Regions from separate parts of the Cobetia sp. 3AK genome, predicted to be linked through region 2. Evidence: predicted binding sites of a transcription regulator. Region 2 holds the regulator's gene; the other holds the start of a gene.
What was found. Region 2 encodes PhoB, which activates phosphate uptake and scavenging genes when phosphate is short. Its sites were predicted from a motif close to TGTCATANNNNTGTCANA; they were not measured.

Region 1: a site for PhoB is predicted at 2,319-2,336, ahead of QD228_RS16665 (NAD(P)H-quinone oxidoreductase). Genes of this name have one in related genera too.

The regions. Positions count from the first base shown of each region.
Region 1 is NZ_JARWKR010000016.1:42,763-47,181, forward strand. It holds gene QD228_RS16655 (TIGR00730 family Rossman fold protein) at 1-456, shown strand, start outside; gene QD228_RS16660 (lysophospholipid acyltransferase family protein) at 473-2,239, opposite strand; gene QD228_RS16665 (NAD(P)H-quinone oxidoreductase) at 2,426-3,394, shown strand; gene QD228_RS16670 (hypothetical protein) at 3,489-3,989, opposite strand; gene QD228_RS16675 (sel1 repeat family protein) at 4,188-4,419, opposite strand, start outside.
Region 2 is NZ_JARWKR010000006.1:89,967-94,385, reverse strand. It holds gene cysZ (sulfate transporter CysZ) at 1-57, shown strand, start outside; gene phoR (phosphate regulon sensor histidine kinase PhoR) at 163-1,458, opposite strand; gene phoB (phosphate regulon transcriptional regulator PhoB) at 1,466-2,155, opposite strand; gene ubiA (4-hydroxybenzoate octaprenyltransferase) at 2,383-3,264, opposite strand; gene QD228_RS10135 (chorismate lyase) at 3,295-3,942, opposite strand; gene QD228_RS10130 (FAD-dependent oxidoreductase) at 4,094-4,419, shown strand, end outside.

The sequences.
Region 1 (4,419 bases), on a different contig from region 2:
TGGGGACTGGTCTATGGAGGAGCACGTGCCGGACTGATGGGCGCTTTGGCAGATGCCGCGCTGGCCGCAGGCGGTGAGGTGGTCGGCGTGATCCCGCAGGCGCTGGTGCGCAACGAGAAGGCACACACCGGGCTGACTCGGCAGATCGAAGTGGCGGACATGCATGAGCGCAAGGCCCAGATGGCCGCGCTGGCGGATGGTTTCGTGACCCTGCCGGGCGGGATCGGCACGCTGGAGGAGCTGTTCGAGACCTGGACCTGGCAATACCTGCGCTTTCACGCCAAGCCGATCGCCGTCCTCGACAGTGACGGCTTCTACGCGCCGCTGCTGGAATTTCTGGATCGCACCGTCGAGGCGGGCTTCCTCGACGCGGATACCCGCGCCCGCCTGATCAGCGAACGCGAGATCACTCCCCTGCTGGACCGCCTGGCCCCCTCGTCAGGCGAGCAGGCCTGACGGCAAGCAGCATGGGTCAAGCCTCCGTGACGGGGTGTCGTGCACCGGCCTGATCGCGACAGGCCGGCTCCCCGAGATAGCGGCTGCGCTTGCTGGCGGTGATGCGTCGGATATCGACCATCACCAGCCCATCGATGCAGTAGCCGAAATCGGCATCGACGCTGAAGTCGAGGAAGCGAGTGCCACCGGGCTCGGTGACCTCGGCGTACTGCTTGTAGAGGGTCGGCACCGTCACGCCCATCGCGTCCAGCTGGGCGCGCAGGCGACGAAAATCACCCTCGGCATCCTGACCATCGAACAGACGCTCCGCCTCATGGGCGGCACTGCCCGGTGCACTCTGCGCGACCGGTGCCCGTGCACGTGCCAGCCCCTCCTCATCCCCGTAGTAGTGGCGGTAATAGCTGACGATCAACGCCCGAGCAGCCTCCGGGTAGCTGTTGGAGAGCGTGACCGGGCCGAACAGCCAGCGAATCTCGGGGTGACGGCGCAGATAGGCACCCAGCCCCTGCCACAGGTAATCGAGACTGCGGCGCCCCCAATAGCGTGGCTGCACGAAGCTGCGCCCCAGCTCCAGGCCCTCCTGCATATGCGCGAACATCTCCGGCGTGAAGCGGAACAGGGTCGGACTGTAGAGCCCCTTCTCGCCATGCGCCGCCATGATCTTGCCCACCTCACCGATGCGATAGGCCCCGGCGATCTCGAGATCGGCGTCATCCCACAGCACCAGATGACGGTAATGCGCGTCGTAACGGTCGATGTCACGACGCTCTCCCGTCCCTTCGCCGACGCGGCGGAAGCTCAATTCGCGCAGCCGACCGATCTCGCGCATCACGCTGGAACCGGGAAAGGCATCGAACAGATAGATCTTCTTGCCGTCGCGGGTCTCACCCAGCAGCTCACACGGCGTCAGTTCCTCACGCAGCGCCTGGCGCTCCTCCGGATGACCGATGGCCTTCTCGGTCACGAACAGCCCGCGCTTGCCGCGTCCGATGCGATAGAGATGCTTGCGCAGCAGGCGTGTCTTGGCATTGGTGCTCAGGGCATCACTGTCGAGACGCGCCAGCGGAATCAGTTCCCCGATGCGCAGCTTGAGCTGACGTTCGCGCTGGCGAAACATCTCGTGGGCCAGCAGCGGCGTGCCAAGGCCACGGTTGATCGATGACAGGGTGTAGAAGAGCGTCGAGTTGCGACCACTGACGTGAATCGGCAGTACCGGCGCGTTGGTCTTGCGCGCGAAATGCAGGAAACCCGACAGCCACTTGCCGTCACGCGGCCCGGTCGGTCCTGCGCGCGAGACCTCTCCGGCCGGGAAGATGATGACGGCCTCTTCATTCATCAGTGCTTCGCAGATCTGGGTACTGCTTCTGCGATACCCGCGGCGACTGAGGTTGTCCAGCGGCAGCAGCAAGGGCGCCAGCGGCTCAACCTTCATCAGGATGTCGTTGGCGACGATCTTCACGTCACGCCGCACCTCCCCGACCAGCTTGAGCAGCGCGAGCCCGTCCAGCGAGCCCAGCGGGTGGTTGGCGACGATCACCACTCGCCCGTAGGCAGGGATGTTCTCGCGCTCCCGCGAGGAGACGGAGTAGGCGAAGGAGAAGTGATCGAGCACACGGTCGATGAAGTCGAAACCGCGCAGACCGGCATGCTCGGCGAGGAAGGCATTGATCTCGCTCTCGTGAACCAGACGCCGCAGCAGCGCCAGCGCCGGGCGACGAATCAGAGGGTGGCGCCTGGCAAAGGCGGGATACTTGGCGGCGATGACACGGGCGGTATCGATCATGCTCACTCCTTTGCGCAACGCGGTGCGTCACTCGCAGTCTGAAACAGAGGCTTGATATCACGTCAGAATCGCGCCACTTCATGACAGGTGCGTCACAGTCCCCGTACAGTGAGATGACAGACATCCGTCTGAGGACGGAGCGATCACAGCAAGGCAGCCACGATTGCCAAGCCAAGGAGATAGCGAATGTATGCGATAGCCGTCGAGAACGAGGCGCTGGTCTGGCAGGAAACCGAGGCCCCTTCAGGTATCGCCTCGGATGAGGTGCGTATCCAGGTGGCCTGGACCGGCGTCAACCGCGCGGATCTGATGCAGCGCGCCGGGCTGTATCCGCCCCCGGCCGGGGAAAGCGAGATTCTCGGTCTCGAGGTCAGCGGCACCATCCTCGAGGTGGGCAGACACGTGGAACGCTTCCAGGTGGGGGACCCGGTCTGTGCCCTGCTGGCAGGCGGGGGCTATGCCGAAGAGGTGGTGGTCAATGCCCTGCAGGTACTGCCGGTGCCGGAGGGCTTCGGCCTGCGTGAGGCGGCCGCCCTGCCGGAGATGTTCGCCACCGCCTGGCTGAACCTGTTCATCGAGGGCAACCTCAAGCACAAGGAACGCGTCCTGCTGCACGCCGGGGCCAGCGGTATCGGCACCACTGCCATCCAGCTGTGCGGCCTGTTCGGCCATCCCTGCTTCGTGACCGTCGGCAGTCAGGAGAAGCTGGACACCTGCCTGCGGCTGGGGGCCGATGCCGGCTGGAATCGCCACGATGGCAGTTTCGTCGATGCCGTGAACGAATGGGGCGGCGCCGACATGATTCTCGACCCGGTCGGCGGCGGCTACCTGTCAGGCAATCAGCAGGTTCTGAATCAGGATGGCCGCATGGTATTGATCGGCCTGATGGGCGGACGCATGGACGAGCTGGATCTGGGGCGCATGCTGATGAAGCGCCAGCGGTTGATCGGCTCGACCCTGCGTTCCCGCTCGCCCAAGGGCAAGGGCATGGTGCTGGATGCACTCTATGTCCACGTCTGGCCACGCCTGGCGCGAGGCGAGATACGTCCGCATATCGACAAGAGCTGGCCGATCCAGGACGCCGAGGCTGCGCATGCCTATGTGCAGGACAACGCCAGCACTGGCAAGGTGCTGCTGGCGGTAAGCGGGGCCTGAGTCCGTCGTCGACTGGCAGAACGCAAGAAGGCAGCCCGATGGGCTGCCTTCTGCAGGGGCTTTCACGCCGGTCATCTTTCGCCGGGCTGAACGCTCAGTCGTTGCGCTCGATGGCCTGGGCCTTCTGCCAGGTCAGTTGCAGCAGACGGGCATCATCTCCAGCGCGATGGCGCTGGATGCCGCCTTCGGCGATCACGGCTTCCTTGAGCTCGGCCCAGCGATTCAGCTGCTCCTCATCCAGCAGCCGGCGCAGCGCTTCCAGCCGGAAGTGCGGCAGCATGCCGGCATGATGGAACAGCAACGACAACCAGGTATTGTCGTAGCCCCAGCTGTCGCTGTACGCGATGCGTGTCTCGCTCAGCTCATCATTGATCCACTGCGCCACTTCCCGCACCGGGCGGCCTTCACGTGCCAATCGGGCGCGTGAAATGCCATGCAACAGCTCAGCCTTGGGATCCCAGTGCACCCACTCTTCCAGCGGCTGGATGAGGAAGGCACAGCTGCTGCCATCGGTACGCGCCAGACCGATCTCGATCGGGTAGCTGCCGCGGCCAAAGCCGGAGGCTTCAATATCGAGCAGAATAGGCAGCGTCACACGCGTCTCCCACGGTATCTCAGGCAGCCAAGGACCAGGCAAGAAGGGGTTGAATGTCTTCAGGTTACGGGAATTGCCCCCCGTTTGGCGAGTCCTGCTCATCCGGTTGGCATCAGAAGAGACGGAGACGACAGCGCCCTCACGAGGAGGGCGCTGTCAGAGGAGGCGATCGACGACGGCAGCAGCCGTCGGATTGGCTCAGTGGAGGGCGGCTTCGTCACCGCTGCGTGCATGCGCTTCCCAGTGCTCCGCCTTGTGCGGGCAGACCGCCAGCCCCAGCGAGCCTTCACGATAGGCACGTGCCAGACGCTGCGCGGCAAGCGCATGATGACGCTCTGCCGCACGTGCATACCAGGTCACGGCCTTGGCCGGGTCACTCTGGTATTGCGCGCAGCCATGCTCGTAGATGCACCCTGCCTGGTACTGGGCA
Region 2 (4,419 bases):
GGTGCCGTCCTGATGTGGCAGAGCCACTACCGACAGCTGCCTGCACCGCGCCGCTGAGCCAGGCTTTATCGCGAGCGTTGACGAACGCAGATACCACGACGCCCCGCCGTGACCTCATGCAGAGGGCGCGGCGGGGCGTTCGTGTCAGTGGGGCTGCAACCGTCAGGCAGTCGTCGCGCAGCGGCGTTCCACCGGGAAATGACAACGGAAGCGTGCGCCCTCGCCGGGCAGGCTGTCGATCTCCAGGCGGCCCTGATGGCGGATCAGCACATGCTTGACGATGGCCAGCCCCAGCCCGGTGCCACCAGTGGCGGTGCTGCGTCCCTTGTCGATGCGATAGAAGCGCTCCGTCAGGCGCGGTAGATGCACGGGATCAATGCCGTCACCGTCATCCTCCACCTCGACCATCACGCCCTCGCTGGTGCTCTGGCAGCGCAGCGTGATGTGGCAGTCTTCCGGCGTGTAACGCACCGCATTGAAGACCAGATTCGAGATCGCGCTTCTCAGCTCCTGCTCCTCACCCATCAGGGCCAGTCCGGGCTCGACCTCCACCGTGATGACATGCCGCTCCTTCGAGAGGCCTTCGGCATCTTCCCGGATACGCGTCAGCAGCTGCGCCATGTCGATGCGACGTCCTTCGCCCGACAGCTCGTCGGTCTCCAGGCGCGACAGGGTCAGCAGATCCTCGACGAGGTGCTGCATGCGGTCGGTCTGACTCTGCATCTGTCCCAGGCCACGCTGCCAGCGCGGGGGCAGGTCATCGGCATAGTCGGAATAGGTCTCGAGGTAGCCGGCCAGTACCGTCAGCGGCGTGCGCAGCTCATGGGAGACATTGGCCACGAAATCGCGGCGCATTTCCTCGAGACGGTAGAGACGGGTGACATCGCGCACCATCACCAGGCGCTCGTTGTCACCGAACAGGGTGATGGAGATCTGCAGGGTCAGGTTGTCGGAGAGCGGCGATTGCAGGGTCAGCGGCTCACGATAGGCCAGCCGATTGAAGTAATCGATGAACACGGGGTCACGCAGATAGTTGGTGACGTGCTGGCCGCGGTCGTGACTGGCCTTGAGGCCGATCAACTGCTCGGCAGCGCTGTTCCACCACTCCATGTCGCCGTGATTGTCGAGCATCACCAGGCCATCGCGCATCGCTTCCGAGGATTCCTGGATGCGATTGAGGATGCTGCGCAGTCGCTCCTGTGCCTGACGCTGACCCTTCTGGTAGCGATACAGACGATCGAGCAGATCCCCCCAGACGCCATCGCCGGGCGGCGGCTCTTCATGGGGGTTGGTGATCAGCCAGGTGTAGAGGCTCTTGAGGTGCTTGAGATGGACGAACAGGTACAGCGCCAGCCCCAGCGCCAGGCCCCAGCCCAGCAGGCCGAGCAGTCCGCCGACCAGCCCGAAGCCGCCCGCCAGATAGCCCAGCCGCCATAGCTCGTTCGTCCAGTAGCGCATCCGCGTCTCAGGCCTGGGCGCTGAAGCGATAACCGGTACCGCGGACGGTCTGGATCAAGTGCTGATGCCCCTCGCCCAGCGCCTTGCGCAGACGACGAATGTGCACGTCCACGGTGCGCTCCTCGACATAGACATTGCCGCCCCAGACCTGATCCAGCAGCTGGCTGCGGGTGTAGGCGCGCTCCTGATGGGTCATGAAGAACTGCAGCAGGCGGTATTCGGTGGGGCCGACCTCCAGGGAGTTGCCGTGTGCGGTCACGCGGTGGCTGGCGGGGTCGAGCATCAGACCCTCGACTTCCACCGACTCCTCGACGCCCTTGGGCGTGGTGCGGCGCAGCACGGCCTTGAGGCGTGCCACCAGCTCGCGTGGCGAGAAGGGCTTGGTGATGTAATCGTCCGCCCCGGCCTCGAGCCCCTGGATCTTGTTGTCTTCCTCGCCCTTGGCGGTGAGCAGGATGATCGGCAGCTCCGCCGTGGTCTCGTCACGCTTGAGGCGGCGCGCCAGTTCCAGCCCGCTGGTGCCGGGCATCATCCAGTCCAGCAACAGCAGATCGGGCTTTTCATCGACGACGATGGCGTGGGCGTCCTGGGCATTGTCGGCCTCCAGCACGCGGTAATCCGCCATTTCCAGGGCGACGGCGATCATCTCGCGTATCGAGGATTCGTCGTCGACAATCAGTACGGTCTTGGAGCTCATCGCTAGATCCCATGCAGCAGTCGGCGCACGCGCCAGAATGACAAGTCGATGACGATTACAACCTGCTTATATGACAGTGAGATGACAATCGCCAGCTTGGCAGCTTGCCGCCCGGCTTGCCAGTGAGTCCCTCAACTCTCTCAAGGCGTGAATGTCACGCCTCGCCGCATGAGGAAGATCGCTGGCAGACCGGATGAGGACGCGGGCCCGTTGGCCGGAAAGAGGGATCAAGCAGCTGGCCAGGTCGCCAGCGCGATGCCCGCGAAGATCAGCAGGCCGGACCAGTGGTTGTTGAGAAATGCCTGGAAGCAGGGGCCACGCTCCCGCTCGCGAATCAGGCGCTGCTGCCAGACGAACGTCACGGCCGCCGCGGCCAGCCCCAGCCAGTAGAAGCCGCCCAGCGCCAGGTGCAGGCCGATGCCGATCAACACCGCCAGCATGCCCAGCTGCAGCAGACCGATCATCAGCGTGTCGGCGCGGCCGAACAGCACGGCGGTGGACTTGATGCCGACCTTGAGGTCGTCATTGCGATCGACCATCGCATAGGCGGTGTCGTAGGCCACCGTCCACATCAGATTGGCCGCGAACAGCCACCAGCCATAGGTCGGCACCTCCTCAAGCGTCGCCGCGAAGGCCATCGGAATCGCCCAGCCGAAGGCGGCACCCAGCACCACCTGCGGCAGATGATGAAAGCGCTTCATGAACGGATAGCTGGCCGCCAGCAGCACGGCGACGATCGACAGCAGCACCGTGGTCAGGTTGGTGAAGCACACCAGCACGAAGGCGGCCGCGACCAGCACACCGAACAGGGTCAGCGCCTCGCGCTCCGTGATGCGTCCTGAGGTCAGCGGGCGATCCCGGGTGCGTTCGACATGCTTGTCCCAGTGGCGATCCGCGTAGTCGTTGATCACGCAGCCGGCGGCACGCATCAGATAGACGCCAGCCACGAAGATCAGCAGCATATCGCGGTCCGGTAGCCCATCGGCCGCCAGCCACAGGGCCCAGAGGGTCGGCCACATCAGCAGCCAGGTGCCGATGGGGCGGTCCAGACGAGTCAGGGCGAGGTAATCGGCCAGTTTGGACGGGCGGGAAGCGGATGACGCTGACATCAAGACTCCTGATCGAACGGCAGTGGGGAATCAGAGTTCCAGAGCGTGCTGGAACCGAGGGGTGAAACCTTCCTGGACCAGTACCCGGAAGCGACCGTGCGAGAACATCGAGCGGCGCATCCACAGGCTGGCGGTGCGTGCCAGCGGCTGCGTGCTGGCAAGTCTCAGTGGCGCCCGGCTGACATCGATGGCGCTGCGGGTCAGGTCGGGCTGGCGGAACAGCCAATGGCCCAGCGAGCCTTCGCCGAGCGTCGAAAGACGGTGGCCATGGGCCAGGTCCAGCGCCGCCAGCGAGCGCGCGATCACCCAGGGCTCATCGCCATGACACAGGGCCACTTCGCGCCGCCAGACATGGCGTCGTGGCGCGATACCCAGCATCCGCGCCTCATCCCGCCGGGCAGGGCCGGTGTCCTGCAGCAGCAGGCGCACGCGCAGCCCCTGACCATCGAGCATGCGCATGGCGTGATCGAGACGCTGGGTCAGCGAGTCGCTGGAGGACAGCCATGGCCACCAGCCGGCCGGCATGACGCCTTGCAGGCTCGCGGCGGGCTGCCAGTGGCGGCGGACCGCCGAGTCCATCGCTCTCTGGTGAGCGCAGGGAGTGCTGAGTTCCGAGCGAGACATGGCCCGGATGGCGATCTTGCCGGCAAACGCTGCCGAGTGGGAGTGACAGACCACGATGAATTCCCTGTCAGGATGACAAGTGGCGAGTCTAGCACGCCCGAACCGCAAGGCCTGCAGCGTGAGCATGCCCGCGCCAGTGGCAGGCTGGTATGCTGGGGCCCGACTACCCTCTTTTCCTCTCGGATCGATCTCAGGAGATGGCGCCATGCGCGACCCTCGTACCCTTGTCATCATCGGCACCGGCATGGCCGGCATTGGCCTGGCGCGTGCCCTGCGTGCGCGTGACAAGGACAGTCGACTGATCCTGGTCAGTCAGGACAGTGGCCACGATTACGCCAAGCCTCTGCTGTCCACCGCCTTTGCCAAGGGCATGAGCGCCCGGGCATTGGCACGGCAGACCTCCGTGGCCCTGGTGGATGAACTGGACGCCGAGCTGCGCACCCATCAGCGAGTGACGAGCATCGATACCCACGCGCGACAGGTCTGGCTGGGCGAGGAATGCCTGGCCTATGACGAACTGGTGCTGGCACT